DNA from 2 places in the uncultured Thermosynechococcus sp. genome. Region 2 is predicted to be linked to the other one. Evidence: predicted binding sites of a transcription regulator. Region 2 holds the regulator's gene; the other holds the start of a gene.
The links. The regulator HrcA, encoded in region 2, represses chaperone genes, less so after heat shock. The targets are predictions, from matches to a motif close to TTAGCACTCNNANNNTNNGAGTGCTAA.
Positions count from the first base shown of each region.

Region 1: the regulator HrcA is predicted to act here: its motif matches at 2,441-2,467, upstream of groES (co-chaperone GroES).

Region 1 is NZ_CALGOG010000088.1:1,646-14,671, reverse strand. Features, by position in the region: gene Q0711_RS10385 (hypothetical protein) at 1-620, opposite strand, end outside; gene Q0711_RS10380 (hypothetical protein) at 789-1,583, shown strand; gene Q0711_RS10375 (carbohydrate ABC transporter permease) at 1,570-2,379, shown strand; gene groES (co-chaperone GroES) at 2,566-2,877, shown strand; gene groL (chaperonin GroEL) at 2,946-4,583, shown strand; gene uvrA (excinuclease ABC subunit UvrA) at 4,726-7,581, shown strand; gene purU (formyltetrahydrofolate deformylase) at 7,621-8,490, shown strand; gene Q0711_RS10350 (DnaJ domain-containing protein) at 8,592-9,527, shown strand; gene Q0711_RS10345 (ATP phosphoribosyltransferase regulatory subunit) at 9,534-10,760, shown strand; gene hisG (ATP phosphoribosyltransferase) at 10,764-11,399, shown strand; gene btpA (photosystem I biogenesis protein BtpA) at 11,400-12,290, opposite strand; gene folK (2-amino-4-hydroxy-6-hydroxymethyldihydropteridine diphosphokinase) at 12,360-12,947, shown strand; gene tadA (tRNA adenosine(34) deaminase TadA) at 12,868-13,026, opposite strand, start outside.
Region 2 is NZ_CALGOG010000070.1:37,162-55,627, forward strand. Features, by position in the region: gene ppsA (phosphoenolpyruvate synthase) at 1-1,434, opposite strand, end outside; gene Q0711_RS08530 (glutamate-5-semialdehyde dehydrogenase) at 1,808-3,103, opposite strand; gene glgA (glycogen synthase GlgA) at 3,236-4,660, shown strand; gene hrcA (heat-inducible transcriptional repressor HrcA) at 5,304-6,362, shown strand; gene carA (glutamine-hydrolyzing carbamoyl-phosphate synthase small subunit) at 6,456-7,604, shown strand; gene Q0711_RS08550 (sugar ABC transporter permease) at 7,601-8,479, shown strand; gene Q0711_RS08555 (IMS domain-containing protein) at 8,472-10,496, opposite strand; gene Q0711_RS08560 (hypothetical protein) at 10,700-11,158, opposite strand; gene Q0711_RS08565 (hypothetical protein) at 11,184-11,714, opposite strand; gene Q0711_RS08570 (2OG-Fe(II) oxygenase) at 11,747-12,355, opposite strand; gene lptC (LPS export ABC transporter periplasmic protein LptC) at 12,389-13,618, opposite strand; gene Q0711_RS08580 (NYN domain-containing protein) at 13,605-14,300, opposite strand; gene metG (methionine--tRNA ligase) at 14,366-15,958, opposite strand; gene Q0711_RS08590 (hypothetical protein) at 16,004-18,037, opposite strand; gene pxcA (proton extrusion protein PcxA) at 18,119-18,466, shown strand, end outside.

The DNA of each region.
Region 1 (13,026 bases), on a different contig from region 2:
CGGCGACCATTGCGCCATGTAGCAATAATGCGAGAGCCATCTGGCAGGGTGAGCACCCCCTGTCCTTCAAATAAGCCATTGCGAAACTCTCCGGCATAGCTTGTGCCATCTCCAAAGGAGAGCGTCCCTGTTCCATGATACTTGCCCGCCAGAAACTGCCCCTCATAGCGGGTACCGTCGGGAAAAGTGAGCACCCCCTCCCCATGATACTGACCATTGAGAAACGTGCCCGCGTAGCGTTGGCCGTTGGCCAGTTGCAAAACTCCCTTGCCGTTAAAGATGCCATCCGCAAAGCCACCTTCGTAGCGTCCACCATCAGCATAGGTCAGCACCCCTTGACCGTGGTAGCGGCCATTGCGAAATTCCCCCTCGTAACGGTTGCCATTGGCCATTGTGAGAATGCCTTGGCCATTAAAGCGGCCATTCAGCAATTCCCCTTTGTAGGTACTGCCGTCGGGGAGAGTCATGCTTACGTCCCCGCTGACGCGTCGCCCTTCATAGACGGCGATTTGAGCAGTGACAGGAGCCAAGGGCAGGGTTGCACATCCTAAACCAACAAAGCAAAAACTCATCACCCAGCGGTGGATAACAGCAGGATTTGGGTAGTGCGGATGAGTCATTACTGGACACTCCACAAGGGTGGACAATTGCAACTTCTCTAACTGGCACAGCTAACTGCCTATGCAAAATTGAGACAGAGGGCCGGCAACTAAACCCTAAGATTTTCCTAAGGATTTTGGCCGGGGGTTTACAAGTTTCAACTGTTTTCTTTTCCGACATCTGCCTCTGTGAAACTGGGTTTTGTCTGGCGACAGGGATTACGTCTTCAATTCCCCCTGACGCGGATTCTCTCTCTGCCGACTTGCCCTACGCTGTTGACTTTCGCGGCAATGATTGGCTTTGGCAGTGCAACAGCCGCATTCTTGATGGGAGCACCTCTTTTGGGGCTGCGTCTAGGTCGGTTTCTAGCCGATGGGTCAACCATGGCCGCAGATCCAGGGGCGATCGCCCCCATTGTCGTGAACACGAATAAAGCAGCAGCCTTGGGGGCGTCACTGCAACGGTGGTTTCCGCACTCTATTGGCAAGCCTGACCTTTCGATGATTATCAACGGTATTCTTGCAGGACTGGTGGCGATTACGGCGCCCTGTGCCTTTGTTACCCTTGAAAGTGCGACCTTGCTTGGCATTATTGTTGGTACGGTTATTACTTTTTCGGTAGTGGCAAGCAACCAGCTAAAAATTGATGCCCCCGTGGCAGCGATTTCTGTGCACCTCGTTAATGGTATCTGGGGTACTCTAGCGGTAGGTCTCTTTGCCGATGGTTCAGGGCGCTTTCATGAAGCTGGGGAGGGATCTCTGAAGGCATTACTCTGGAGTGGTGACTTTACCGTTGCCCTTAGTACAGCAGTGTGTCTACTCCTGAACGCCCCTATTGGCATCCGCGTTTCCCCCAAAGAGGAAATCGAGGGGCTGGATATTGGCGAGCATGGCATGGCAGCCTATACCGGCTTCCTTTTCCGCGAAGAAGTCAAAGGATTTGTGGATTTGCTAAAACGGATGTCCGGCAGTGGTTGCTCTTAGGGTAGGCTTAACACTCGTATTGGCATTGGGAGCCTTGCTGGTTCTCAGCCCCTTTCTAGTGGTGCTCTGTACGTCGGGCTGGCCACCGGGAACCTTGCCCACCCAACTGTTGCCCCCTCAAGGCTGGACATGGCAAAGCTATCAAGCGGCATGGCAGCAGGGACACTTTATCTTGGCTTTTGTCAACTCCACCTTTGTGGCTTTGGCGGTGACGGCGCTTCAGTTGGTGACCTCAGCCTTAGCAGGTTACGCCCTTGCGCGGCTTTCGTTTCCGGGACAACGCTTCATTCTGCTGCTGATATTGGCGACGCTGGTCATCCCCTTTCAACTCTTGGTTATCCCAATTTTTCTCATCCTCAAGGCGGCTCATCTCATCAATACCTATGGGGCTTTGATTTTACCTACTGCCGCCAATGGCTTTGGCGTGTTTTTAATGCGGCAGTTTTTTCTCACGCTACCCGTTGCCCTTGAGGAAGCAGCACTTTTGGATGGGGCAACTCGGTGGCAAGTGCTCTGGCATATCCTCTTGCCCCTGAGCCGACCGGCCTTGGTGACGCTGTTTATCTTTACCTTTATTGGGGAGTGGAATGATCTCTTTAAGCCCTTGGTCTTTACCACCAAACCAGAACTGATGACGGTGCAGCTTTCCCTAGCCAATTTTCAGGAGCAGTTCACCAACGATTGGCCGTTGATGATGGCGGCGGCGGTGATTGCCACCGTACCGGTGATGATTTTGTTTATTTTGGGTCAGCGGCAACTCATTCGTGGCATTGCTACTACGGGGCTAAAAAGCTAAAGCTCCGTTCGGAAAACCGTACTGCAACAGGAGTTGCGATCGCCAACTGTCTCTCGCTACATTAGCACTCGAAGGGTGAGAGTGCTAAACCATTGCCAGTCAAGCTCTTACCCCCCAGAGACTGCGCGATTAGCCGTGCAGTGAGTATATCAATCCATACTCTTACAAGTGGGAGAACAGTACGCTATGGCACCCGTATCTCTAAGCGTTTCAACTGTGAAGCCTTTGGGCGATCGCATTTTTGTCAAAGTCAGCGAAAGTGAAGAACGCACCGCAGGGGGCATCCTGCTGCCCGACAACGCCCGTGAAAAACCCCAAGTGGGCGAAGTGACCGCCGTAGGTCCCGGTAAACTCACTGAAGACGGCAAGCGTCAGCCGATGGATGTGAAAGTGGGGGACAAAGTGCTGTACTCCAAATATGCCGGTACCGAAGTGAAACTGGCGGGCGAAGACTACGTTCTCCTCTCGGAAAAAGACATCTTGGCCATTGTTGGCTAGGTCGCTGACTCCCTTTCATTCCTGTGCGATTTTTCATCACTGTTGAACGATTGAGGTAGGAAACACATATGGCGAAGCGCATTATCTACAACGAAAATGCTCGTCGTGCCCTGGAAAAAGGGATGGACATTTTGGCTGAATCCGTGGCCGTGACCCTAGGTCCGAAAGGGCGGAACGTGGTTCTGGAGAAAAAATTTGGTGCGCCGCAAATTGTCAACGACGGTGTTACCATTGCCAAAGAAATTGAACTGGAAGATCACATTGAAAACACGGGTGTAGCTCTCATCCGTCAAGCCGCCTCGAAAACCAATGATGCTGCCGGCGACGGTACCACTACGGCGACGGTGCTGGCCCATGCCATGGTGAAAGAAGGGTTGCGCAACGTTGCCGCCGGTGCGAACCCCATTGCCCTGAAACGGGGGATTGACAAAGCCACCCAGTTCCTTGTCGAAAAAATTGCTGAACATGCCCGTCCTGTGGAAGATTCCAAAGCCATTGCCCAAGTGGCTGCCATTTCCGCGGGGAACGATGAAGAAGTGGGTCGGATGATTGCCGATGCCATGGACAAAGTGGGTAAAGAAGGCGTGATCTCCCTCGAAGAGGGCAAATCCATGACCACCGAACTGGAGGTCACCGAGGGGATGCGCTTTGACAAGGGGTATATCTCCCCCTACTTTGCCACCGATACCGAGCGCATGGAAGCGGTGCTCGATGAACCCTTCGTGCTGGTCACCGACAAGAAAATTACCTTGGTTCAAGACTTGGTGCCGATCCTCGAACAAGTGGCTCGCGCCGGTAAACCCTTGGTGATCATTGCCGAAGACATCGAGAAAGAGGCTCTAGCGACCCTGGTGGTCAACCGTCTGCGCGGTGTCTTGAGTGTGGCTGCGGTGAAAGCTCCCGGCTTTGGCGATCGCCGTAAAGCGATGCTCGAAGATATTGCCGTCCTCACCGGGGGTCAAGTGATCACCGAAGATGCGGGTCTGAAGCTGGAAAATGCCAAGCTGGATATGCTGGGGAAAGCTCGCCGCATCACAATCACCAAAGATCACACCACGATTGTGGCGGAAGGCAATGAAAAAGCCGTCAAAGCTCGCTGCGAGCAAATCCGTCGCCAAATCGAGGAAACCGACTCCAGCTACGACAAAGAAAAACTGCAAGAGCGGTTGGCCAAACTGGCCGGTGGTGTGGCGGTGATTAAAGTGGGTGCCGCTACCGAAACCGAGATGAAAGATCGCAAACTCCGTCTGGAAGATGCGATTAACGCTACCAAAGCTGCCGTTGAAGAGGGGATTGTCCCCGGTGGTGGTACCACCTTGGTGCACCTTGCTCCTGAGCTGAGCAACTGGGCCGCCGAGCACCTGACGGGTGAAGAACTGATTGGTGCCAACATTGTTGAGCGTGCCCTTAGCGCTCCTTTGCGTCGCATTGCCGAAAACGCCGGGCAAAATGGTGCCATCATTGTCGAACGGGTTAAGGAAAAACCCTTCGATGTGGGGTATGATGCCGCCAAAGATGAATATGTCAACATGTTTGATGCCGGTATTGTTGACCCTGCTAAAGTCACCCGCTCGGCTCTGCAGAATGCGGCCTCCATTGCCGGTATGGTGCTGACCACCGAGTGCATCATCGTTGACAAGCCCGAACCCAAAGAAAACAATCCTGCGGGCGCCGGTGCCGGCATGGGCGGTGACTTCGACTACTAAGCCCAACCCGTCGTAACCTAAGTCGCACTCAAAGCGGGGAGCCTATACCCCGCTTTTTTTATTTGGTGTCTCCAAAAGGGTCTGGCAGCATTGCTATAATAGCCCTCAATGTAACGTTTTTTAACATTTGCACTTTTGCAGCATGGGCGATCCAGTCCCGACGGGTGAAATTCGCATTCGGGGTGCACGACAACACAATCTAAAAAACATTGACCTCGATCTGCCCCGCGATCGCCTGATTGTGATGACGGGGGTTTCGGGGTCGGGCAAGTCCTCCCTTGCCTTTGACACCATTTTTGCTGAAGGCCAGCGCCGCTACGTAGAGTCCCTCAGCGCCTATGCTCGCCAATTTCTCGGCCAGTTGGATAAGCCCGATGTGGATGCCATTGAGGGGCTGAGTCCGGCCATTGCCATTGATCAAAAGTCCGCTTCCCACAATCCCCGCTCAACTGTGGGAACAGTTACGGAAATCTACGACTACTTGCGGCTCCTCTATGGCCGTGCAGGTGAACCCCACTGTCCCCATTGCGATCGCTCGATTCGCCCGCAGACCGTTGATGAGATGGTGGATCAGGTCATGCAGTTACCGCTGCAAACGCGGTTTCAGATCCTTGCTCCTGTGGTCAAGGGCAAAAAGGGCAGCCACAAAAAGCTGCTATCGAGTCTGGCCGGTGAAGGCTTTGTGCGCGTGCGCATTGATGGTGAGGTGCGCGACCTCAGTGAGGCTATTGAACTGGATAAAAACCAGGCTCACACCATTGAGATTGTGGTGGATCGCCTTGTGCTGAAGCCGGGGATTGAGGAACGCTTAGCCGATTCCCTGCGAACGGCGTTGCACCACGCCAACGGTACAGCCATGATCAGTGTCGTGCCCCGTGAAGCTGAGGCGGAGGAGCAAACACTCCTGTTTTCAGAGAATTTCGCCTGCCCTGAGCATGGGGCAGTGATGGATGAGCTATCCCCGCGGCTGTTTTCCTTTAACTCCCCCTATGGTGCCTGTTCAGAGTGTCATGGCCTGGGCTACCTACGCAAATTTAGCCCGGAGTTGATTGTCCCCAATCCTGAACTCCCCGTCTATCTGGCGATCGCCCCTTGGGCAGAGAAGGAACATGACTACTACCTTGCCCTACTTTGCGGCGTTGCCGAGGCCTTTGGCTTTGACATCAACACCCCTTGGTACCGCCTCACAGAATTACAGCGGGAAATTATTCTCTACGGCACCGACGCCCCGATTCGCATCCCCGCCGATTCCCGCTATCGCAAACGGGACTACTACCGCCAATTTCAAGGGGTGATCCCCATTTTGGAGCGGCAGTACCGCGAGACCACCTCCGAGACCTACCGCCAAAAGCTAGAAGAATACCAAGTCAACCAAACCTGCCCCGCCTGTGGTGGGCAACGCCTCAAACCGGCTGCTCTGGCGGTACGCTTGGGGCAGTATCGCATTACCGATCTCACGAGTGTTTCAATTCGCGAGTGCTTGGCACGAATTCAATCGCTACAGCTAAGCCGGCGACAACAGCAAATCGCTGAACTGGCCCTGCGGGAAGTGACGGCGCGGTTGCAATTTCTAATTGATGTAGGGCTGGATTACCTGACGCTGGACCGCAGTGCAGCTACCCTCTCTGGCGGCGAAGCCCAGCGCATTCGCTTGGCCACCCAAATTGGCTCTGGCCTGACCGGCGTGCTCTATGTCCTCGATGAACCGAGTATTGGCCTACATCAGCGGGATAACGATCGCCTGCTGAAAACACTCTTTCGCCTGCGGGACTTGGGGAATACGCTAATTGTGGTCGAACACGATGAGGACACAATCCGCGCTGCCGATCACATTGTGGATATTGGCCCAGGCGCAGGGGTGCATGGCGGTCAGATTGTGGCCCAGGGCAACTTAGAGGCAATTCTCAACCATCCTGACTCCCTGACGGGCGCCTATCTATCGGGACGCAAGCGCATTGAAACCCCCAGCGATCGCCGAGCCGGCAATGGCCAGTCCCTTGTTCTCAAAAACGTCTCCCGCAACAATCTCAAAAACATCACCGTAGAAATTCCCCTTGGCAAGCTGGTGTGTCTGACGGGGGTCTCAGGATCGGGCAAATCCACCCTGATGCACGAAGTGCTCTACCCTGCGCTTCAACACCATCTGGGTCAGCCTGTGCCCCTGCCGAAGGAACTGGGGGGCATTGAAGGCTTGAACGCCATTGATAAGGTGATTGTCATTGACCAGTCTCCCATTGGCCGCACCCCCCGCTCGAACCCTGCCACCTACATTGGGGTTTTTGACGTGATCCGTGAGGTCTTTAGCCAAACCGTTGAGGCCAAGGCACGGGGCTATAAACCAGGACAATTTTCCTTCAACATTAAGGGTGGTCGCTGTGAAGCCTGTGCAGGTCAAGGGGTGAATGTAATTGAGATGAACTTTCTGCCCAATGTCTATGTCCGGTGCGAGGTGTGCAAGGGGACACGCTACAACCGCGATACGCTGCAGGTGAAGTACAAGGGCTGCTCAATTGCCGATGTTTTAGAGATGACCGCCGAGACGGCGCTGACTTTTTTTGCAAATATCCCCAAGGCGGTAAGCAAGCTGCAAACCCTCGTGGATGTGGGCTTAGGGTATTTGAAACTGGGGCAAACGGCACCCACACTCTCTGGCGGTGAAGCGCAACGCTTAAAATTGGCAGCTGAATTGTCGCGCCGCGCAACGGGCAAAACACTCTACCTCATTGATGAGCCGACCACAGGACTGTCTTTTTACGATGTCCACAAACTCCTCGATGTGTTGCAGCGGCTGGTGGACAAGGGCAACTCGGTTCTGGTCATTGAACACAATCTCGATGTGATTCGCTGTGCCGATTGGATTATTGATCTAGGGCCAGAGGGGGGCGATCGCGGGGGAAATGTAGTTGCCGTCGGTACCCCTGAAGCGGTGGCACTGATGCCCCAATCCTACACAGGGCAGTATCTCGCCAAGGTCTTAAATCGCACCGCTCCCAAGTGACAGGAGTAGAATACTGATTGCTCTGCCCTGCGGTGTGCTATGCCAACGATGACCCTCTCCATTTCCTGTCCCGATCAGCGGGGGCTGGTGGCCAAATTGGCACAGTTTGTCTATCGCTACAACGGGAACATTGTCCATGCCGACCACCACACCGATACCGTTGCGGGCATTTTTCTCTCGCGCCTGGAGTGGGAACTGGAGGGTTTTGAGATTCCCCGCGATCAAATTGCCACGACATTCATTAACTATGCCCAGCGGGAAAAGGTCTTTGCCAGTTGGGCGGGGGTGCACTGGCAGTTGCGGGCGTCGGATATTCCCTATCGCCTGGCCATTTGGGTGAGCCGCCAAGATCATTGCCTCTGGGATCTGCTGCTGCGACAGCGGGCGGGGGATCTCTTTGCCGAAATTCCCCTAGTTATCAGTAACCATGAGCATTTGCGTCCCATTGCCGAGCAGTTTGGCATTGACTTTCACTATATTCCCGTGACCCCAGAAACCAAGCCCCTCGCGGAAGCCAAAGAACTACAACTTCTCAGGGACTACAAGATTGATTTGGTGGTGCTGGCCAAGTATATGCAGGTGCTCAGTGCTGAATTTATTGAAGCCTTTCCCCAAGTGATTAACATTCACCATTCATTTTTGCCTGCCTTTGCGGGAGCCAATCCCTACCACCGTGCCTATGAGCGGGGGGTGAAAATCATCGGCGCCACTGCCCACTATGCCACAGCAGACTTGGATGAAGGGCCAATTATTGAGCAGGCGGTTGTGCCTGTGAGTCATCGCGATACGGTGGCGGATCTGATTCGCAAGGGCAAGGATTTGGAGCGGGTGGTGTTGGCGCGGGCAGTGCAGCTGCATTTACAAAATCGGATTCTCGTGTACGGCAATCGCACCGTAGTGTTTACCTAGGGGCTGATGGGAACTGGCTACACCATTGCCGCAGATAGTCACACCCCCCTCTATTAGCAGGTATAATCAAAGGATATTCTGCCCCTGCGGTTTCACTGACTATGCCCTTCGAGATCAATCACGGCTTGGGTCGCTTTAACTCTCAACGAGATCTCCATGCTGCCCTGGGGGTTCCATTGTCGGCAACACCAGGGGAAATTCGCAAGCGATATCTGAAAATTGCAAAGACACTGCACCCCGATAGCCGTGATGATGAAGCGGGTAGAAAAATCGCCAGTGATTTGCTCTCCAAGTTTGTGAATCCTGCCTATGAGGTGCTGTCCCAAGAAAAAGAGCGGGAAGAATACCAAGTCATTTTGCGCTTGCTCGAAAAGCAACTGCTAACGGCCAACATTGTGCCAACGCCCACCTTTGATTTGGCCCAGGAAGTCTTTAACGCTGCCAATGTTGAAGAGGCCTATCAAAAGGCCCTCAATACCCTTGCCCAAGATCAATACACAGACTTAAACAATGCCCTTAAGATTAGTGAACAAATTAGCGAACTCAATTTAATCTATCTGTGGCGATCGGCGGGAGGTAAAGCAACAGCAGCAGCACCTACAGTTTCTGCGCCTGCGCCGCAACCTAAACCAGAGGATACTCAGGTGCGTGCAACCTCAGCAACAACACCGCCCGCAGAGACTTCAAAAACAGGGCAACTTACAGAGCCATACTTGCGACGGGCAGAGGAACTTTTGAATAAAGGGATTTATCTGGAGGCCATCAAAGAACTGAAGGATGCCCTGAAGATTGACCCCCGCAGTGCCCGCTGCAATGCTCTACTAGGCAAGGTGTACCTAAAACAAGGCTCCTTGAGTATGGCCAGAATTCACTTTAATCAAGCCCTGAAGCTCAATCCTCAAGAGGTGACGGCAATACAGGGACTCGAAGAAATTAACAAGAGGGAGCGCAAAGCACAGCAACAGCAAAAAAATCCTGAGCCGCCCAAGCCAGAGAAAAAGAGAGCTTCCTTCTTTGGTCTTTTTGGGAAAAAGTAATTCACTATGGTGTATCAACCCGCCTGTGGTGCCCGCGATATTTTACCCCTGGATGTGGCACGGCAACGGTGGCTAGAGCAACGCCTAGAGCGCGTCTTTCAAAGCTGGGGCTACCAAGAAATTATCACACCCACAATCGAGACCCTAGCAACCCTGACGGCGGGGGGTACTGTCCATCCAGAAACGGTCATTCAAGTACAGGGGAGCAGTGGTGAACCCTTGGGATTGCGGCCCGAATTAACGGCTTCGATCGCCCGCGCCGCCGTGACTCGTATGGCAGGAAGGCAACTGCCCCAAAGGCTCTATTACAAAGCCAATGTCTTTCGGCGAACGACGGCTACACACTTGGGCAACCAGCAGGAATTTTTCCAAGCAGGGGTGGAGCTAATAGGGGCAACAGGTTTAGCGGCGGATGCCGAAATTCTCTGGCTGGTGCAGGAGTGCCTTGGGGCCTTAGCGGTTGAGGAGGCCTATCTGTTGGTGGGGGATGCCCACCTAACGCAACAGTTGCTCGGTACCTTTCCGGCGGAATTGCAAAAAATTGTACGCCAATGCTTGGCCAATTTAGACCGCGTGAGTTTGCAGGCTCTAAGCCCCCCTTGGGGCGATCGCGCCCTTGCCCTGTTTGATCTGCGGGGTACCCCGCAGGAAGTGGGGGAGCGCTTGGCACGGTGGTCTGAGGTGGCAGGGGTCGCCGATCGCTTTGCAGAACTTCAACAGTTGCTGGGCTTGGTGGCCAAATCCTTCTCTATTACTCTTGATCTCAGCCTTGTGCAGTCCTTTGATTACTACACGGGAATTATCTTTGAGGTCTTGATTCCCACGGAAACGGAACTGCGGTTGGTGGCTCAAGGGGGACGCTATGATCAACTGCTCAGTATTTACCATCCCGACGGTGTCTCTGTGCCGGGGATTGGTTTTGTCTTTAATGTGGAGGCGCTTCTTCAGGCGATCGCTATTCCCTCAGCTGCCCTATTAGCCCCCCGCAGTCAATGGCTTGTGGTTCCCCGCACACCCAACGCCCTCGCCGCCGCCCTACACCATGCTCAAACGCTGCGCCTAGATGGTTCTACCCGCGTGGAGTTGTCACTCCTTGATCTGACCCCCGAGCAAATCCGCGCCTATGCCCGCGATCGCCAGATTCCCTATATTGCTTGGATTGAGACGGATGCGCCACCGCAGATTGAAGCCCTCGGTGATGGGGCAACCCATTTGCAGATTCAGAGTGTCTAGGCCATGTTAACGATTGCCCTACCCAAAGGCGCCCTGCTTAAGGACAGTATTGCTTACTTCCAACAGGTGGGCTTGAACTTTGAGGCACTCCTAGAGCCAGGGAATCGCCAACTCCAAGTGCTTTCTCAGGATGGTCGTGCCCGCGCCCTTTTAGTCCGTGCCCAAGATGTTCCCGTCTATGTGCAGTATGGCCAAGCGCAGTTGGGGATTGTCGGCTATGATGTGTTGCGGGAAAAAAATCCCCACGTCGCCAAACTGGCGGATCTGGGTTTTGGTCAATGTCGGCTGTCGGTGGCCGTCAAAGCCTCTAGCCCCTACCGCAGTGCCCGCGATTTGCCCCCCCATTGCCGCGTGGCCTCAAAGTTTGTCCGCTGCGCCGATGCCTTTTTCCAGCAGCTAGATTTGCCTGTGGATATCGTGCCTCTCTATGGTTCGGTAGAACTGGGGCCAATTACGGGTATGGCAGAGGCGATTGTGGATTTGGTGTCAACGGGGCGCACCCTCAAGGAAAACGGCCTTGTGGAGTTAGAGCAAATCTTCACCAGCACAGCCTACTTAATTGCCCACCCCCGCAGCTATCGCCTTAACCTCAATGGTCTTGGAAACTACGTTCCGCAGTTAACAGGGGCGATCGCCTGATTACTTTTGCCCATGCACAAACATCGCTGGCAGGGGTTCGCTCACAGACCCCCGACAGTTACTATTGGCGCGATTGAGTTCCTGAACCTTTTGGTGTGCCCGCTGCCATGCCTCGACAAAACGGCTAACACGAATGGGGTCAATGGGTTGTTCAATTTGACCGTTGCGCTTCAGGGAACTAGCAACAATGACGCCGTTGACGTAGGGCACTAACTGCTCAACATTGTCCCAAGAGGCACCACTGCCGATAAAGAGGGGCTGTCCCTTGGCTGCACTGGCAGCGACCGATAGATCTTCCTCGGCGGGCGGGTGTCCCGTTGCCCAACCGGAGAGAATCACCCCATCAGCAAGTCCCCGCTCAAAGGTGTCCCGCACCGCAGCGGCGAGGTTCGGACTGTGGAGGGGCTGGGCATGCTTCACCATCACATCGGCGAAAATTTTGATGTCTTGCCCCAGTTCGCGGCGGTAGCGCAGCAGTTGGTGGGCTTGACCTTCAATAATGCCCTGATCCGTGGCCATTACCCCGGTGAGCACATTGACACGGATAAATTGTGCCCCGGTACAGGCCGCGATCGCCAGACCACTGAAAGCATCATTGCGCAGCACATTCAGGCCAATGGGCAAGGCCACCAGATTCTTTAACCGCTGCACCACCAAGGTCATAGCACTGACAACGGCTGCATCCACCCGATCTTTAGTGAAGGGGGCGTCAAAGAAATTCTCAACAATGATGGCATTGGCTCCCCCTGAAGCAAGGGCTGTGGCTTCCTGTTCTGCGCGGTCAATAACCGCCTTGAGGCTCCCTCCCCAACGGGCGGAGGTGGGCAAGGGAAGGAGGTGGACAACACCAATGACTGGGGTTGCAGTGTGAAAGAGCGTTCGGAGATCCACAGCGATTTCGGCGATAGGTGAACAGTGCAGGTATAACAGGAGGAGTGAAAGGCACTCTACACAAGCGCAATGGCAGAATGCACTGACTTAAGTTTAAGTATATCCCCGTCTGACCCCCCCCTCGCTGCGATCGCCCTCGGAAGCAACCTGGGTGAGCCATTGCGGCAACTGCGCTCGGCCGTCCAAATGCTTGCCCAAACGGCGGGGATTGATGTCCTAGCCTACTCGCCGTGGTATTACACAGTCCCTGTAGGGCCGCCCCAGCCGAACTACTGGAATGGTTGCCTCATTGCCCGAGTACAACTGTCCCCTTGGGCACTTTTGAAAACCCTGCAGAGGATTGAGGTGCAGTTTGGCCGCCAACGCCAAGAGCATTGGGGTGCCCGTACCCTTGATCTTGATCTGCTGCTCTACGGCGATCGCGTGATCACCACCGCCGAACTCACCCTGCCCCATCCCCGCCTGGCAGAACGCCCCTTTGTCCTTGCCCCCTTAGCGGCGATCGCCCCCCACTGGCGACATCCAGTTTTAGGTGAAACCATCCAGACTCTGCGGCAGCAAGTGGGGGATGTGGGGATTATTGCCGTTCTTTCTGACGATGCTGGCGAAACCATGTGTGCAACTGTTGCCGACAGGCAGCCGCCTGAACGCCGCTGATGACCTGGAGTCGGTGGAACGCCGCCGGACTCTGCGGCAGTTGCAGTACCGAGTCAATCGCCCCTGCTTTCGGGTCAGC
Region 2 (18,466 bases):
ATGCCCTTCTTCTCCCTCGGCACAGGAAACGGTGACCTCAACCCCATTGGGAATTGTTACCGTGGCATCGCCACAGCCGACAATGGCGGGAATCCCCAACTCACGGGCAATAATTGCCGCATGACAGGTGCGTCCCCCCTGATCGGTGACAATGGCACTGGCTTTTTTCATAATTGGCTCCCAGTCAGGATCCGTGCGGTGGGTTACCAACACCTCTCCCGCTTGGAACTGATCGATATTGCTGACATTGAGGATGACGCGGGCACGACCTTGGCCAACCATTTCGCCCACAGCGCGACCTGTGGCAAGGAGCGGTCCTTTTTCCTCCAGATGGTAGGTATGCAGGACGTTCGTTGCTTTTTGGGATTGGACGGTCTCAGGGCGTGCTTGGACAATGAAGAGTTCCCCACTGATGCCATCTTTTGCCCACTCGATGTCCATGGGGGTATAGGTGCCCCGCAGGGCAGAATAGTGCTCCTCAATGAGACAGGCCCAGCGACCAAGGGTGAGAATTTCTTCGTCCGTGAGGGCAAATTGTTTCCGCAGCGTCTCAGGCACGGGTTCATTGCGGGTGAGCTTTGTCCCGCCAAGGTCATAGACCATGCGGATTTCTTTGGTACCAAGGGCCTTTTTCAGGATGGGTTTGTAGCCCGCCTTCAACGTTGGCTTAAAGACCAGATATTCATCGGGGTTAACCGCCCCTTGAACAACGTTTTCACCCAGACCATAGGCGGCGGTAATCAGGGCAGCGTCCTTGAAGCCAGTTTCTGTGTCAATGGAGAACATGACGCCAGAGCAGGCCAAGTCGGAGCGCACCATTTTTTGTACCCCCACCGACAGGGCCACACTGAAGTGGTCAAAGCCCTTGATTTGGCGGTAGGAGATTGCGCGGTCTGTAAAGAGCGAGGCAAAACAGCGATGACAGGCATCGAGAACGCCCTTGAGGCCATGGACATTCAGGTAGGTTTCCTGCTGACCGGCAAAGCTGGCGTCAGGGAGATCCTCAGCGGTGGCACTGGAGCGAACCGCCACGTCTGTATTGGGGCCGTAGCGATCGCACATTTTTTGGTAAGCGGCCGCAATGGCATCCGTCAATTCTGGGGGAAAGGGCGTATGCAAAATCAGGGAGCGGATTGCCTGACCGACGCGGTGGAGTTCTGTGACATCCTCAACATCAAGGCCTTCAAGAAGCCGCCGCAATTGGGCTTCCAGATTGCCCGCTTGGATAAAGTAACGGTAGGCATAGGCCGTTGTTGCAAAACCGTCGGGGACATTAATACCTTTGGGAGTCAGTTGTTGGAGCATTTCCCCTAAGGAAGAGTTTTTACCCCCCACCAAGGGTAGATCTTTGCAGCTTAAGGAATGAAGTTCTAAAACAAATGCTGTTTCTCGATCGGTTATTTCACGGGTTGGTCTTGGGATTGATTGAGTCATTGTTATACTCCTAAACCTTACGTTTTTTTGATTCACTGGCTGCTTGCTGTGCCCTTAAAGAGGAAACAGCCGGGTTTGAGCCGCTAAAGCTTTGAATGTTTTTGGCTCCCTTTGCTATCTTGAATCCGTCAATCACCTAAGTGCGCGCGACTCCCAAGTCACAACTGTCCGTTGACAACCACAGATTACCCCCTTTGCAAGACACTGGGTCAAGCACGCACTCCATTGCCAACAGACACTTAAGAGGCAACCTTTACAGAGGTCATTCTCTGCACGGTGGTTCAATCAAGATTGCCCTACCTCTCCATTCTGAAACAGAAAAATTGGCTTTGTTTGTTGCTTAATAATCCCTTAAATTCATTCCTTAAATTCATTAGGATTCTAGATCGCGATGGGTAAAGGGCTTGGCATTAGCTCCGCTATAGGTTGCAACAATGTGGCCATTCCCCACCAGTTGATATTTGTAGGTCACTAATCCCTCTAACCCCACGGGCCCTCGCGGTGGCAACTTGTGGGTACTAATGCCAACTTCCGCGCCAAAGCCATAGCGGAATCCATCGGCAAAGCGGGTGGAGCAGTTGTGAAAGACGCCAGCGGCATCCACTTCTTGGAGAAAACGGGCGGCGGCGGCGGCATCCTCGGTCACAATGGCTTCCGTGTGTCCCGATCCATAGGTGGCAATGTGCTCCAATGCGGCATCGAGATCGGGAACAATCCTAATAGAAAGGATGAGATCACAGTATTCCGTGGCCCAGTCGGCGTCCGTGGCAGGGGTCATGGGCACCAATTCGCGGGCAAGAGTGTCTCCCCGCAGTTCAACACCGGCATTTTGGAGAGCTGCCGCCACTTTGGGTAGAAACTCTGTGGCAATTCCTTGGTGCACCAGCAGGGTCTCAATGGCATTGCAAGCAGCGGGGTACTGGGTTTTGGCGTCGAGGGTAATGGCGATCGCCTTCTCAATATCGGCAGCCACATCCACATAGAGGTGACACAGGCCATCGGCATGACCGAGCACAGGAATGCGGGTGTTGTTTTGGATATAGCGCACAAACTCATTGGAGCCACGCGGAATGATGAGATCCACCCATTGATCCAGACCCAACAGTTCAACCACTTCAGCGCGATCGGTGAGGAGGGCGATCGCCCCCGCGGGCACCGCCGATTTCTCCAGCCCCCTGTGAATAGCCTGCATAATTGCTTGGCAGGAGCAACGAGCCTCCTGTCCCCCCTTGAGAATGGCGCCGTTCCCCGATTTGATGGCCAAAGAAGCAATCTGCACCACTGCGTCGGGGCGCGCCTCAAAGATCACCCCCAGTACCCCTAAGGGGCAGGTGACCCGACTCAAAATTAAGCCGGTGTCCAATTCGCGATGGAGTTGGCGCTGCCCAAGGGGATCGGGGAGGGCTGCCACTTGACGCATCCCGGCGATCGCTGCTGCCAATTTACTGGGACTGAGTTCTAAGCGGGCATAGAGGGAAGGGTTGAGGTCATTGGCCTTGGCTTGCTCACAATCAGTTGCATTGGCTGCCAAAATCTCCTCCCTGGCGTCCTCAAGGGCACAGGCCACCTGTTCTAGCGCCTCATTGCGGGCAGAAGCACTCAGGGTGGCCAACACACGCGCCTGCGCATGAACTTCCTTGACCCGTTGCACAAGGGGAGACTCTGTCATAGGGGCTGTAATTCCAAAGACCGATAAAAACCTATTTAAGAGCAATCCTACGCCAAATTGTGCCGCACTTGTGGTAGGTTAACGGCAATTACGTTGCTCGCAGAATTGGCCAAAGACAGGTTCAGGAGGATCATGCGAATTCTATTTGTGGCTGCCGAGGCGGCACCGCTTGCGAAGGTGGGGGGCATGGGAGATGTGGTTGGCTCCCTGCCCAAAGTGTTACGCCGCATGGGGCATGATGTGCGCATTTTTTTGCCCTACTACGGCTTTTTGCCCGATAAGGTAGAGATTCCCAAGGAGCCCATCTGGATTGGCCATGCCATGTTTCAGACATTCCATGTCTATGAAACCGTCTTGCCGGGGTCGGATGTTCCCCTTTACCTTTTTGGCCATCCCTGCTTTAATCCCCGCCGCATCTACTATGGCGAAGATGAGGACTGGCGGTTCACTTTCTTTGCCAATGGGGCAGCAGAATTTGCTTGGAACTACTGGAAGCCCCAGATTATCCATTGCCACGATTGGCACACGGGGATGATCCCCGTCTGGATGCACCAAGACCCCGACATTACCACGGTGTTCACAATCCACAACTTGGCCTATCAGGGGCCTTGGCGGTGGCGTCTCGAGCAAATCACTTGGTGTCCGTGGTACATGCAGGGGCACAACACAATGGCGGCGGCACTGCAATATGCCGATCGCGTCAATACTGTTTCGCCCACCTACGCCGAACAAATTAAAACGCCCGAATATGGTGAGAAACTGGAGGGGCTGTTGTCGTTCATTAGTGGCAAGCTCTCGGGGATTCTCAACGGCATTGATACAGAGGTTTTTGATCCCAGTACCGATCGCGCCCTTGCCCAAAATTACACCGTGGATACCCTAGAGCGACGCAAGGCTAACAAAATTGCCCTGCAAGAGGAACTGGGACTAGAGGTGAACTCCGGTGCTTTCTTAGTGGGGATGGTTACCCGCTTGGTGGAGCAAAAGGGTCTAGACCTACTGATTCAGGTTTTGGATCGTTTTTTGGCTTACACCGATAGCCAGTTTGTGCTTTTGGGGACGGGCGATCGCTACTATGAAACCCAGATGTGGCAAATTGCCTCGCGGTTTCCGGGGCGCTGTAGTGTGCAGTTGCTCTACAGTGATGTGCTGTCACGGCGGATTTATGGGGGTGCCGATGCCTTCGCTATGCCGAGTCGGTTTGAACCCTGTGGTATTTCCCAAATGATTGCCCTGCGCTACGGCTGTGTGCCGATTGTACGCCGCACAGGGGGTCTGGTGGATACGGTCTCTCACCACGACCCAGAGAAACAGACGGGAACGGGCTACTGTTTTGATCGCTATGAACCCCTTGACTTCTATACCTGTCTGGTGCGGGCTTGGGAAGGCTATCGCTACAAACGGGAGTGGCACGCCCTTCAGCAGCGGGGTATGCGTGAGGACTTTAGCTGGACAAAATCAGCACTGGCCTATAATGCCCTCTATAACTCCATCTATGGGTTGCCGCCGGATGCAATGCCCAACCCTCATCCAACATTGGTACCGGCGATGGCCTAATAATGACCTCCTGATCATGAGGATCATGGCTGCGTAGGGTGTGGTTATTATTGCCTACGAGTACGTTGATCCCCTCTGGCGGGCGGTTGAAGATTAACCCCTAGGTACTGCCTGTCCACAGCTACGATACTGGCTGTAGCGGTTAAGTGGCCTCGGCTAAACGGTGGTGGAAGTGAGCGATCGCCCGCTTAACGAAGATCAACTGCTCCTCCTTGGAGTGAACTAGAAGGCCAAGGGCAGCCCAACTGCGCCCCTATAAACTGGCGGGAGAACGAGCGCAAGTTGAGACACAGCAGGCACAATCGCCCCCTTGGAATCTCTTGCAACTGGCAGTTACCTTGGGTCAGCCCCAATTCCAGTACCGGCTAGCGGCGGAGGAACGGTTCTATCTACGGGAGTTTTGCGTGCCATAGAGGTCACGAGCCGTTGCCCCAGGCTTAGTCTGTCCATCTGCAATTGATTGGGAAATCACCTATTGGCAATGCCCCTTAAGCACTTCCGGCATTCTCTGGGCAAAATTAGCCCTCGCAGCCGTTGCAGCACATCACTGCCGAAATGGGAACACTAGTTTATAGATTAAATCAAAATTAAATTAAAATAAATAAATAAAAACATCAATAAGAAATCACAGGTGTAAGGGGTTATGACGATTGAACTCAGCGATCGCCAAAAGAAAATTCTTGGCGCCACAATTAACCATTACATTGCCACGGCCGAACCCGTCGGCTCAAAGGCGATCGCCACGGAGTACAACCTGAACGTGAGTCCGGCCACAGTGCGCAATACCATGCTGCTCCTTGAAAAAAGCGGCCTGCTTTACCAGCCCCACACTTCCGCCGGACGGGTACCCTCCGATTCTGGCTACCGCGTTTATGTGGATGAATTGATCCAGCCTATTCCCGATGTGGCTCGCAAAGCCGAAAGTCTCTTGAGTGAGCGCCTCACTTCGGGACAGCAACGCCTTGAGGTCATTTTGCGCCAGGCGGCACAGTTGTTGTCGGACCTTAGTGGCTACATTACGCTAATTACACTCCCCAATCGCTTGGAGCGGCAGATTCGGGTAATTCAACTGGTGTCCTTAGAGCCGCAGCAGGTGATGGTCATCCTTGTTCTTGATACCTACGAAACCCAGTCGGCACTGATCCAATTGGATCAAGGGGAAGAAGACCCTGAGCTGCGGGAGCGCACCCTACAGGTATTGACAAACTTTCTCAATCACCAGTTACAGGGGCGATCGCTGGTGGAACTCAGCACCATTGACTGGCAAAAACTGGATTTAGAATTTCAGGCCTACAGTCAGCAGCTTCAGACCTTGCTACAACAATTGAGCGATCGCTATAGCCAGCAGGGGACTTCCTTTGTCATCACCGGCCTTGCTGATCTCCTCCAGCAGCCGGAATTTTCCCAAGTGGAGCAGGTGCAAATGCTGCTGCATCTTCTCGAAGACCAACAGGATCAACTGGCTCCTCTCATCAGTGCTGATAGCCAAGCCCCCTCGCAAGTGCAAATCCGCATTGGCAGTGAAAATGCCCTAGCGCCGATGCAGTCCTGTACATTGGTCTATTCCTGCTATTGCTATGGCAACTCCCCTGTGGGCAGTGTCGGTATTTTAGGGCCGACGCGGATGCCCTATGCCCGCATTATTCCGCTGGTGGCCACCGCCGCAGATTACCTGACAGAGCAAGTGAGTCGCCGCAGGTAGGGAAATCAAAACAGGAGACAAGCTCTGTGCACTTAACGGTTGGCTTTATCATGCAGAATAAACTATTGGGCTTCCCCAGTTGGAGATATTGCAATGCCTACACCCGCCCTGCTGGTTCTCGCCGATGGTTCAGTCTTTCGCGGTTTTTCCTTTGGAGCACCGGGGACAGCCATTGGCGAAGTGGTCTTTAATACGGGCATGACGGGTTATCAAGAAGTGCTCACTGACCCGAGCTATTGTGGTCAAATTGTGACATTCACTTACCCTGAGTTGGGCAATACGGGAATCACCCCTGAAGATGATGAATCCGATCGCCCCCAAGTGCGCGGTGCCGTCGCTCGTAATGTCTGTGATATTCCCAGTAACTGGCGATCCCAACAATCCTTGCCCGATTACCTCAAAGCCCATCGTATTCCCGCTATTTATGGAATTGACACCCGTGCTCTTACTCGCAAAATTCGCACCGCCGGTGCCATGAATGGCGGCATTTCCACTGAAATTCTTGATCCTGTTGAACTGCTGCAAAAAGTCCTTGCCGCTCCCAGCATGCAGGGGCAAAATCTAACCAAGGTGGTGACTACTCGCACCCCCTATGAATGGACAGAACCCACACCGCCCGCTTGGGAATTTCGTCCCCAAACCGCCACCGAAGAGCCACCCTTGACGGTGGTGGCCATTGACTTTGGCGTGAAGCGCAACATTCTTCGTCGCTTGGCCAGCTATGGCTGCCGTGTGATTGTCGTGCCGGCGGATACGCCAGCGGAAACAATTCTCAGCTATGACCCCGACGGCATTTTCCTCTCCAATGGCCCCGGTGATCCGGCGGCGGTGCAAGAGGGTATTGAAACAGTGCGCAAATTACTGGCCGCGCAGCGTCCTATGTTTGGCATTTGTCTGGGGCATCAGTTGTTGGGTCTCTCCCTAGGGGCGGAGACTTTTAAGCTCAAGTTTGGTCACCGGGGGTTGAACCAGCCCGCTGGCCTGACACAGGAAGTGGAAATTACCAGCCAAAACCACGGCTTTGCCATCACCGAAGAATCCCTTGCCCAAACTCCCGTTGAGATTACCCACTTTAACCTCAATGACCACACCGTTGCCGGTCTGAAGCACCAAACATTGCCGATTTTTTCGGTGCAGTATCACCCTGAAGCCAGTCCAGGCCCCCACGATGCTGATTATCTCTTTGGCGAGTTTGTGGCGCAAATGCGTGCCTATCGTCAACAACACCCCCGCAGCCAATGAAAGGGCGATCGCTCACCCCCTACTTTTTTCTTGCCCCTGCCCTAGGGTTGCTGACACTGACGGTCTTTTGGCCGGCGCTACAGGCCTTTTTCCTCAGTTTCAGCCGCTATGAAACCGATCTACTGACTCCGCCCGTATGGGTGGGAGGGGGCAATTTTGTGCAGTTGTGGCGCGATGGCGTCTTCTGGAAAACGTTGGCCAACACTTTCCTCTATCTGGTTGTTGTGGTGCCGATTCTGGCGATCGCCCCTCTGCTGCTGGCAATTTTGGTCAATCAACCCCTGCGGGGCATCCACTGGTTTCGGGCAGCTTATTACAGTCCGGTGATTGTCTCCATGGTCGTGGCGGGGATTGCTTGGCGCTGGCTCTATGCCCCCAATGGTCTGCTGAACCAACTGGTGCAGGGTCTGCATCTGCGGGATAGCCCAATCCCTTGGCTGACGAGTCCCCACCTCGCCCTCTTTAGTGTCATGGCCGTCACCGTCTGGAAAGGCTTGGGCTACTACATGGTGATTTATTTGGCAGGATTGCAGGGGATTAGTCGTGAACTCTACGAAGCAGCCGCACTGGATGGCAGTGAGGGATGGCAACAACATTGGGATATTACATTGCCCTTGATGCGCCCCTACATTTTCTTAGTGAGCATTCTCTCGGCCATCTCTGCCACTAAGGTCTTTGAAGAGGTCTATGTAATGACCCAAGGGGGGCCACTCAATAGCTCCAAGACTATTGTTTATTACATCTACGAGAATGCCTTTCAGCGTTTGGAAATTAACTACGCTTGCACGATGGGACTGGTTTTATTCCTGTTTATTCTGGGGTTGTCCCTTTTGAATCTCAAGTTTGGCCGCCAAGTGGAAATGCCCCTTAGTTGAGCACCTGCATGCGTTGAATTAGCCACTGATCTCCGCGCCGAATCAAGGTGTAAATGACGCGGTAGGGATCGCTGTAGGAAATGTCATTGCGCAGTGCCCCCTGTTCATAGAAACGGGCATCCTCGTGAATCTCCGCTACGACCTCTGCGCGATCGCTCCCTTGGGGACGTATTGCCTTCACTTCTAGGGTCTTCAGGGTATAGACCCAATGGCTGCCCTCGGACTTCAATCCCTGTGCCCGCGATCGCCAGCGGCTCAGCTCTGGCTCCGCCAAAATCGTTGCCAGTTTGTCCATTTCAAACCCCGTCCCAAGGGCTTGGGCTTTAATTTGCTGCCAGGTACGAAGGCGATCGCGCGCCATCTCAGGTGTTAACGTTGTCGCCAATGTCGTTGGTGGTGGTGTAGGCGTTGCCACAGATGTAGGCGTGGGTCTCAGCGGTGGCAGTGGAGAGGGGGGAGCTTCAGGAGTGGAGGTTGGCCAATAGACCTTTGCTAAGGCTCCTAATCCCACAAGCACAACTCCTACCCCTGCCCAAAACCACCTCCGGTGTTTTTTGCGCTGACTCCTTGGAATGCCGCACCGTTTATGGGGACGGCGTTGGGGTGCCACTGAGCCGGTGACGGTGGAAGAAGAGGTAGAAGGCGATGCAGAAACCCCTTGACCCAGCTCGGTGTGATACTCCAAAGGCAAGGTTTCTGCTGTAAAGGAAACGGGAGGCGGCACAGCCACTGCTGGTTTGATCACGTCAGAACGTATCCCAGTGCCGGTGTTAGGTGACTCAGCAGCAAGGGAGTCGTCACTCAGCGCTTCTAAGTAGGTTTGGATATTGGGGTCGCCAAAGTAAGCATCCAAGGCCACGGGTGTTTCCCCCAAGTCCCGAAAGGCAGGGTAAATTTCCTCCCGTAGCCATTGCTCTGTGTAGTAGTAGAGTCCCGGCAGCAGATCGCTGGAGTCACCGGAATAACTGCGGATAAGGGCTAAACTCTGCTGATCTTGGGATTTGTCCAACGCTGCCAATGCCGCAGCAGGTTGTCCCAGTAGGAGTAAACAACTGGCCAGTTCAAGGTAGATGTCTTGATTGGGCAGCAGCCGCTCTAGTAAATCCCTAGCGCGGCGAATATAGCTGGGTTGAAGTTCCTGCATCCCCCGCGCCACCAGTGCATGGACTGCAAGGTAGGTCGCCACTGCCGAGGGACGCCGTGATTCCCGTTCAAAGAGTTCCTGTTGCTCTGCTACGGTGAGATGGCTGCGCAGTTGCAGAATAAATTTCAGAAAATCCTCAACCCCTAGGCCAGAGTGATCCTCATGGCGCCCTTCAATACCCCCGCGATCGCTGAGCATCTGCCGCAGTAATAGAATACCCCGCTGCCGATTGACACTATCGGATAAAGGCAGGGCCAGTAGCTCGAGAATGCGATAGGGACGCAGCCGATTGAGTTCCGTCTGCAACTGCTCTTGGAGTTCAGGAAAGAGGGTTGCCCGCTGTAGCACTCCCAGACCGGCTTCTAGATGAGAGGCAGCTGCTTCGTAGGACTGCCGCTGCCATTCTTCGCGTCCCAATTCCAGATAGGCTAAAGCCACAGTCAGGGTAATGTCGGCAACAGTGGCTGAGGGAATGTAGGGATGGCTGAGATCTAGGGGGCCTCTTTTAAGAAACTGTTCCCCCAGTTTGACCACTTCAGAGTAGTTGCCCAGTTCATAGAGGAGTAGGAGCGCCCCTGAGAATTGCTGATCCCTAATTTCAAGCTGGGGAGCTGTGGCATCGGCCTCCAACTGGGCAATCAAATCATCGGAATCAATGACACGGCAGTGGCGATCGTAGGTGTGGCGCTGCTCCGGCTCTCGCAAAACCGCATAGGCTTGCTCGATGAGTTCACGGCGGGCGGCAACAGTGGCGGGAGAGTGCTGATGGCTGGGGAGTTGCAACAACCGCTCTTGAAATGCCTGTTCAATCTGCTCCGGTGTTGCCTGAATCGGCACACCCAGCACTTGGTAATAGTCGAGGGGAATGCGCACCTGAACCCAAACCTCTATGGATAAACCTGTTCATCAACGACAATGCTTTGTCTTTTCAACCAGAACAGGGAACCACCGCCAACCATTCCTTTGTCTTAGGCATGACCCTGCATAGTCTTCCTAAAGAAAAGGAAGCATCAAGCGTTCTAAGGTATCACAATTTTTGCCCATAGTCGGCGTTTGAGGCTGTATTCAGCTTGTTCTTAACCCCGTACTTTTGCCGTAAAGCCAGAGGCCTTAAATTGCTCTAGTTGTAAAGGTGTTGGTTGGTTGTAGGGCACACTAATGCGAATCTCAAAATCGCTAATCCCCGGTGGGATCACGTCAATTGTGCCGACCCGTGTGCGGTTTTGCAATACTGGATTGCCATTGGCATCGTAGATACGGCCAAAGACATCGGCATCCACCACCGTTTTGCCGGATTTATTCTCTGCTTTGCCGGTAATTAGGTAGCAGTTGGCCTTGAGGGTCGTTCCCCCTGAGGTCACTGAACCCTCGCCAATTTCCGGTGGACATTCATGGTAACTCAGGTCAAAAAGCCGCACCGGAATGGTGGCGATCGCCGGCAGCGTTGCGATACTTGACCAGCATAGGATACTCAAAAGCAAACCCACGACGCCGCGACGCAGATACCGCACAAACCAATTTGCACTCATGGTCATCGCTCAGCACGCAAGTACGTCCCCATTATCCCACAGTCATTAGAATCCATAGATCTACAGTGCCCAGTAACAGCGTCAAAACGGCCAAAATAGTGTACATCCAAGGCTGAGCAAGGGGCTTAATCATGTCTGTGGGTAATCCCGTATGGGCTTCAATGGCACGCATCATTTGGGCAAAGCCTGCAACCCGCATGGGGAGAAGGTATCTCTGACCCCCAGAAGTTACAAGGTAATACACCAAGCCCCCTTGGCTGGTGCTGCGGGGCTGTAGTCCTTGAATCTCTGACCAAGTCAGTTGCCACTGCCGCCGCAGAAAAGGCGGAACCCAGCGGGGATAGGTGATCCGAATTCCTTGGGCGTCGAGTTCCACCCGCTGACTCAGGGCACCCCAGAGCAAAAGACCCCCACAGGCGATCGCCCCCCATAGGAACCAGGGTGAAACAGGGGCAGCCGTCTGCACTGCCAAAAAGGGTAGAGGAAGGGTGAGTGCCCCATAGAGAGCCATCAGTGTTCCAGAAATCAGCGGCGAGGTTTTGAAGCGCAGGGGTTCACTCATGGTCGTTGCCTAGTTACTGCCTAAAGGATTGATCATCGTCCATCAATAGAATAACCAAGTGGCAAAGGCATATTTAGTACCCTGCACCACGGGCAAGGCGGCATGGGGATGGGTGTAGTAGGCAGGGCAGGAAAGACCACCACATCCCCCGTCCGTGGCGTGACCTTTACCCCTTGGCGATCGAAATAGGTTTCTCCCCCCTGAAAATCCTCATTGAGATAGCCCACCAGACTCACATCCCGCGTCGGGATACCTTGCGCCAGCTCCATTTGCCGACTGGCCAGCAGGAGGTTGTCCACATGGCGGCGATAGCCCTCGCCGACTCGATAGCGCAGGATCGAAAAGTTCTCAATTGCAGGAAAGCGAATCCCATAGTGCTGGTAGAGGACGATTTGAATCGTTTGTGTGGCTTGGAGAAGGATCTGCCGCATCGTGGCCTGTCGGGGGTCTTGGGGGTCAAAGCGCAGGACGCCGCCGCCGCGCACTGAGTGATCAACCGTCCCCATGAGAATTTGCGCCTCCTCAAACCCCACCTTCTCAGCCGTAGCAATCACCTGCTGACACTGCTGTGCCGGAATCAAACGCTGAAAAAGGAGAATCTCACCCCCCAAGTCAAGAATTTGTAATGGCGTAGCACTCATAGAGCAAAGATTGTTGCTCTCTCTACTGTAGGTCTAGGGGAGGCGCAGTTGCACGGGGACTTCACTTTGAACCCTGCCACTGACAATCACCTCTTGGCGATCCAGCCACCCTTTTGCCCGCTGTCCCTGAACTTGAATGCGGGGATTGCTCTGGCGGTAAAAGACGCCGCCCTGGGCTTCCACTTCCTGTTGGGGAATCCGCCAAACCAGTTGAGCGGTGCGCAGATGGGCATTAGGGCGCTGGATTTCCACTTGACCGCTGGCTTCCACCCGTTCTTGGGGAATCCACCAATTGAGTCGCTGGGCGCGCAGTTGCGCCTGCTGGGGTTGACTATTAATCTGGGCATTGTCAAAAATGGCGCGGTTTTCAGCAATCAGGAGAACACCGCGGTTGGCTTGGCCTTGAATGCCTTGGCTGGGGTATTGTACCCGCAGGGGGCGATCGCTCACCAACTGCTGCTGCGGAATCCGCCAGCGCACCATTTCCCCCTCAACCCGCAGGGCAGGGTTGGGAAGTTGCACCTGTACTCCCCCTTCTAGGGTGACCACTTGATCGCTAATTGACCAGATTACCCTTTGGGCTTGGAGCCGTTGCCCTTGGCGATCGCCCCCTACACCCACGACCGTAACCCCTCCTTGACCCATGCCCCCGGCCAACAGCCGATTGGGCTGCTGCTGCCACACCAGACTCTCCGTATGCAGCCGCAAATCCTTAGCGTCTTGGGCCGGCGAGGTCACCTGAACCCTCTTGAGGGCACGCAGTTCTTGACGTTGATTATCCGCTTCCAGGCGCTGGGCGGTAACGCTGACTTGGGGATAGCGGGCTTGCAGGTTTTTCTGGGCAATGAGTACCCCGCGATTCCCCTGCCAGACAAATTGATCGGCAATAATCGTCCCCTTTTGCCGCAAATCGGTGACCGTGGTGCGGCCTTCGATCCAAAGTTGACCCTCCCGCTCGCGTACATTCACCGCCTTGGCCTGCACCTTATAGGCGGGCTTACCCTCTGCTTTTAGCTCACCGCTAAGGTTTTGAATCTGTAACTGCCGGCGATCGGCATCGCGATAGCGTGCTTCCGCCGCTTGCAGTAACCAGAGGAGTTCACCCCTTGCATTGGTTTGCCGCAGTGTTAAATTTTGCAGCTTTACCTCACCTGTGACTTCTGGTTCTGGTGATGGCTCCTCACCCACCCATTGATCTACCCAGCCGCAGCCTGTCAAGGCCAGCAAAAGGCACAGGAGGAGGGCAGTTCTAGGCAGAGGCATTGTGATCTAGATTCTCTAGAGTCTTTGCTGAATCATCCGCAGCAGTGGCCTCTTTCCTTTCGGAGGTCTCTTGTTCCCAGTGAGGGGTAACAATGGGGGGTGGCGTTAAGCTACCGCTGGCGGGGCGGTAGGTGTAAGTAGAGCGGGGCGCTTTTTGGATTTCTTCACGGATGCTTTCAAGATCAATGTAGCGATCGGCAACGTTAATCAGGCTATCGCTAGTCATCGATCGCAAGCTCACCACCTCCACCCGTGCCCCTCGGTAACTGACGGCATCCACTGCATAGGCCAAATCTCCATCCCCACTGACCAAGATGGCGGTGTCATAGCAGCCCACCAGCGCCATCATATCCACGGCAATTTCCACATCCAGGTTCGCCTTTTTTGAGCCATCGGGCAGTTGGACGAGTTCCTTGGAGACCACGCGGTAGCCGTTGCGGCGCATCCACAGCAGAAACCCCTGCTGTTTTTCATTGGTGGGGTCAACACCGGTGTAAAAGAAGGAACGAAAGAGCCGAGAGCCTTGGGTCAAGTGGCAGAGGAGTTTTGAATAGTCAATTTCAATGCCCAGTTGCAGTGCTGCGTAGAAGAGGTTGGAGCCATCAATAAAGATGGCAACGCGCCCGCGATTTTGTAGCACCTGTTCTGGGGTGTAAATGACTGAAGACGAAGAGGTAACCATGTAGAAATCATCTCAAAAAAAGTGTGTTATCGAAATACAAAGTCATACCTCTAGCGTATCGCGCGTCAAGGAGAATCGGTGACGGTTGGGGGGACGGGAAGCTTTTGGAAAATTGGCTCTGGATTGGCCAAAGGCTGCAGGGCAGGGAGAACACCCCACCGAGCCTGGCGATCGCCCAAAAGGTCTGGGGCAACAACGGCTGCGTTAAGTTCAATAGTATAGCCCAACTGCCGATAGATTGCCTCACTCAGTTGGGGGATAATCGGCGCTAGCACATAGGCCACAAGGCGCACCGACTCCAGTACAGAGTAAAGAATTTCAGCAACAGCTTCGGTTTCTCCCGCCTTGTAGCGTTTCCACGGTGCCTCCTCATCGAGGAACTTATTGCCTGCCCGCGCTAAGGTCAGGGCCTGTTGGCACACCTCATGGAAGGCCAGTTGCCGATAGCTTTGAGCATAGATTTGGCTAAGGTGCTCTGCCAGTTGCCGCAGCGGCTGCTCTTGAGGAATGGCAGTTCCTTGGACATTGGGCACTTGTCCCCCTGTGTATTTCCAGGCCATTTTCAGGGTGCGATTGAGCAAATTCCCCAAATCATTGGCCAGATCCGCATTGAGAATATTGACAAAGCGGGTCTCACTAAAGTCCCCATCGCGGCCAAACTCCACCTCTTTCATAAAGTAGTAGCGCACTGCATCGGCACCATACTGCGCTACCAAAGCAAAGGGATCAAGGGTATTCCCCAGACTTTTGCCCATTTTCTGACCATCCTTGGTAAGAAAGCCATGGACAAAGATCTGCTCTGGTAGGGGCAAGCCCGCTGACATTAACATGGCCGGCCAAGAAATTGCATGGAAGCGCAGAATATCCTTACCGATAATGTGAAGGTTAATCGGCCACCACCGCCTGAGGGCATTGGCCAAGGTAGGCTCTTCATCGGGTTCTAGAAGCGCCGTGACATAGCCCAAGAGGGCATCAAACCAGACGTAGAGGGTCTGTTCTGGATCTATGGGTACGGGAAACCCCCAAGCCAAGTTTACCCGCGAAATGGAAAAGTCCTGAAGCCCCCGCTCAATAAAACTCAGTACCTCATTGCGGCGACTGGGGGGCTGGACAAAGTCGGGATGGGTTGCGTAGTAATCTAGGAGAGCCTGCTGGTACTTCGAGAGGCGGAAGAAATAGTTGCGCTCATCTCGCCATTCCACTGTCCGATTCACATGGATTGGGCAGCGCTTGCCCTCCAGCAACTCCCGCTCGTCTTTGAATTCCTCGCACTCAACACAGTACCACCCCTGCTGCTGCCCGAGGTAGATGTCGCCGCTGTCCCACACCCGCTGAAAAAACTCGCTGACAATGGCTTGATGTCGCGGACTGGTGGTGCGGCTAAAGACATCGTAGCGGATATTGAGTTGTTGCCAGAGGGATTGAAACCCAGCGGCAATCTCGTCGCAGTGGGCTTGGGGACTCACCCCCCGCTGTTGAGCGGTGCGTTCAATTTTCTGGCCATGCTCATCGGTACCAGTAATGAACCGCACTTGGTAGCCCTGCAAACGGTAAAAGCGAGCCAGTACATCGGCAGCAATGGTGGTGTAGGCACTGCCAATGTGGGGAAGGGCATTGACGTAGTACAGGGGGGTGGTCAGTGAAAAGTGCGGTGACAAGCGACAATTCTCCCTACGGGGTCAAACAAAGGGCGTTATTTATCGTTATTTATCTATAGTGCCATCGCCGACGGCCTGCAGGCGATCGCCCACCGCCAAATCCACCCAAGGACTGAAGGGGCCTTCCTGTTCCCTGCCGTTGGCCGCTAAGTCACTGTGGCACAGGTACAGGCGATCGCTCACCCGTGAGCACAGATCCACCAGTAAATGCTCCAGACGTTCTGACTCCAATTGCCATACCCGTGCACTGGGACTTGCTGCCCCCCGCCGCAAAAAGAGGGGTGCCTGCCAGAGACATTGCAAGCCACCATCCTGCCAACGCGGACTCCCCGCATCCAGCCAAAAATGCCAGCGATGGGCCAGTCGGGCACTGCGATATTGAAATGTTGTTGCTAGTAAGACCCCTTGGGGTTGCCACAGGAGTGGGGCCGGATTCGCTGTCACGGTGCCCTGCCGCAGTAGGGAGATCCATTCCCGGAGTCGCTCAGCGATTGGCGTGGCTCGGTATTCCGCCAGGTGGTCATAAACTTGCCAGTAGGTAGCTATGCTCTCTAGGAGGGATCGCAAAGGGGCTAGTTCACTGGCCGTTAGGTTCTGGGGCCGGATGTAGCGTTGGATCGCCGCCTCAAGCACATAGGCCGGAAATTGCCGGCCATCAAGACCACCTAACCAATTGCAGAACTGGTTATAGGCTTCGGTGGCGCGATAGCCAAAGCGATCCCAATGACCATAGCAGGTGGTCGGCAGCAGTTTGGGTTGTCGGGGATCGGGTTGAAAGCAGTAGTTAGCCAATAGGCCGGCGCGCACGGGATCAATGTCGCGCGGCTGAAAAATCGTCAGCATTTCCGCAACGGCAGTTGCCTCTAGGCCAACCCCAATGTCCTCATAGACAAAACTTAGGAGAGTTAAAAGGGCACGCACCAAGGGAGATTGAATCAGTGGCCGTTGTTCATTCCAGATGACAAGGGGAATGCCGCGCTTTTTTAGCTCAGTGCTGAGGACATAGCGGGCAACGCTATCTAAACCGGGGGCAAGGATGGCAATCTCTGTTGGCTGTATAATTCCCCTGTGAATAGCTCCGGCAATTGTCTCAACAACCTCCTGTAACAGCTGCATCCGCGAGGTGGTCTGGATGGCCTCAATTGTTGTCGGCAATGTGGATTGGGGGGTTTTGAGCAGTTCCTGAATTGAAGACCGGAGATCGGCCGTGTCAAAAATTGTGTTTCTGCAGGCGGGCAGATCAATTACCTTAGCCTGTTGTTTCAGGCCCAGGAAGGCATCGGGATCGGCACCGAGACCCAGACGCACCGCACCGATGGGTTGATGGGTCAGGACAATCTTGATCCCCTGCTGGTTGAAGTGTTCGATCAAATCTGCCATCACCGCTGGATAGTTATGGGTATTGTCAGCAAAAAGACACTGAAACCGTTGTTTTAAGGAGGCTTGGTATTGCGGATGGTTGAGAAGAACATGGCCAAATAGGGCAGCGGTGATGCCGTAGGTGAGCAGACTATGTTCAGTACACCAAGCTTGCCATTGGTCTAAGGCACTCGCGATCGCCTCCACCGTTTCTGAGGGAAGGTCAAGCTGATGATCTCTCATCAATTGGGGCAAGTCATCAAGGCGGAGGCGGGCAAAGGCAGCCAATTGAAAAATATCCAGCAGGTGCCGGGTGGCGCGATTGCGATTCTCACTGAGGGGGGCAAGGGTGCTCTTCTCTAGCCAGGGCTGCCACAGCCGCTGTGCCCAGAGCAATTCCGTTTCCGGCTTAAGATGCACAGGGAGACGGGAAGCAACGGCCTGAGCTTGAACCAGCAACGGCCAAAAAAGTTCCACCTCATCCTGCATGAACCCCAAGGGGGTGGCAATGTAGGGTGTATAGCCACTGCCCAACTGCCGTTCAATTTCCTTCTGAATTGCTTGGCGGCCTTCTACTGTATCCGTCAAAAAAAGAAGCGATTCCTGCCCTAGGGTCAACGCGGCGGGTGTGCCTTGGGCTTGCTCAATCCACTGGCCAAAACGTTGAACCAATGCATAGGTTTTGCCGCTGCGACTACCGCCGCTGATCCACTGCAACACTGCCGGCTAAGTCCGCAAAGTCAATTTGCTACGATGCTATCTATCCTATCGGTTTATTTGCTTCTGCGGTAGCCGTTGAGAATAACTGCAATGTCCGGCAATCCCTTTATTCGCCTCAGAGACTGGATCAAGCGAGCACAACAGTGGTATCTCACAACTCCCAACCGCGCCCTGCAGGAAGCCTACGAAGCTGCGCTGAAAATCCGAGAAATTGAAATAGAGCACTTTGACGGTCAACCCATTAGCCCCCTCAATTTGCCCGTGGGAGAAGTTTCCAGCTATTTCGAGATAGAGCTGAAGCGACTCCTGAAAACCATTCGCCTGCGGATGGCAGAGTTCCGCGCCAGTCGGCAAATTTTGCCCCTTGTGCCCCCCCAGCGTTTGCCCACTCCCCCGGCTGACAGGGTTAGCACTGCCGTGGAGACCTAT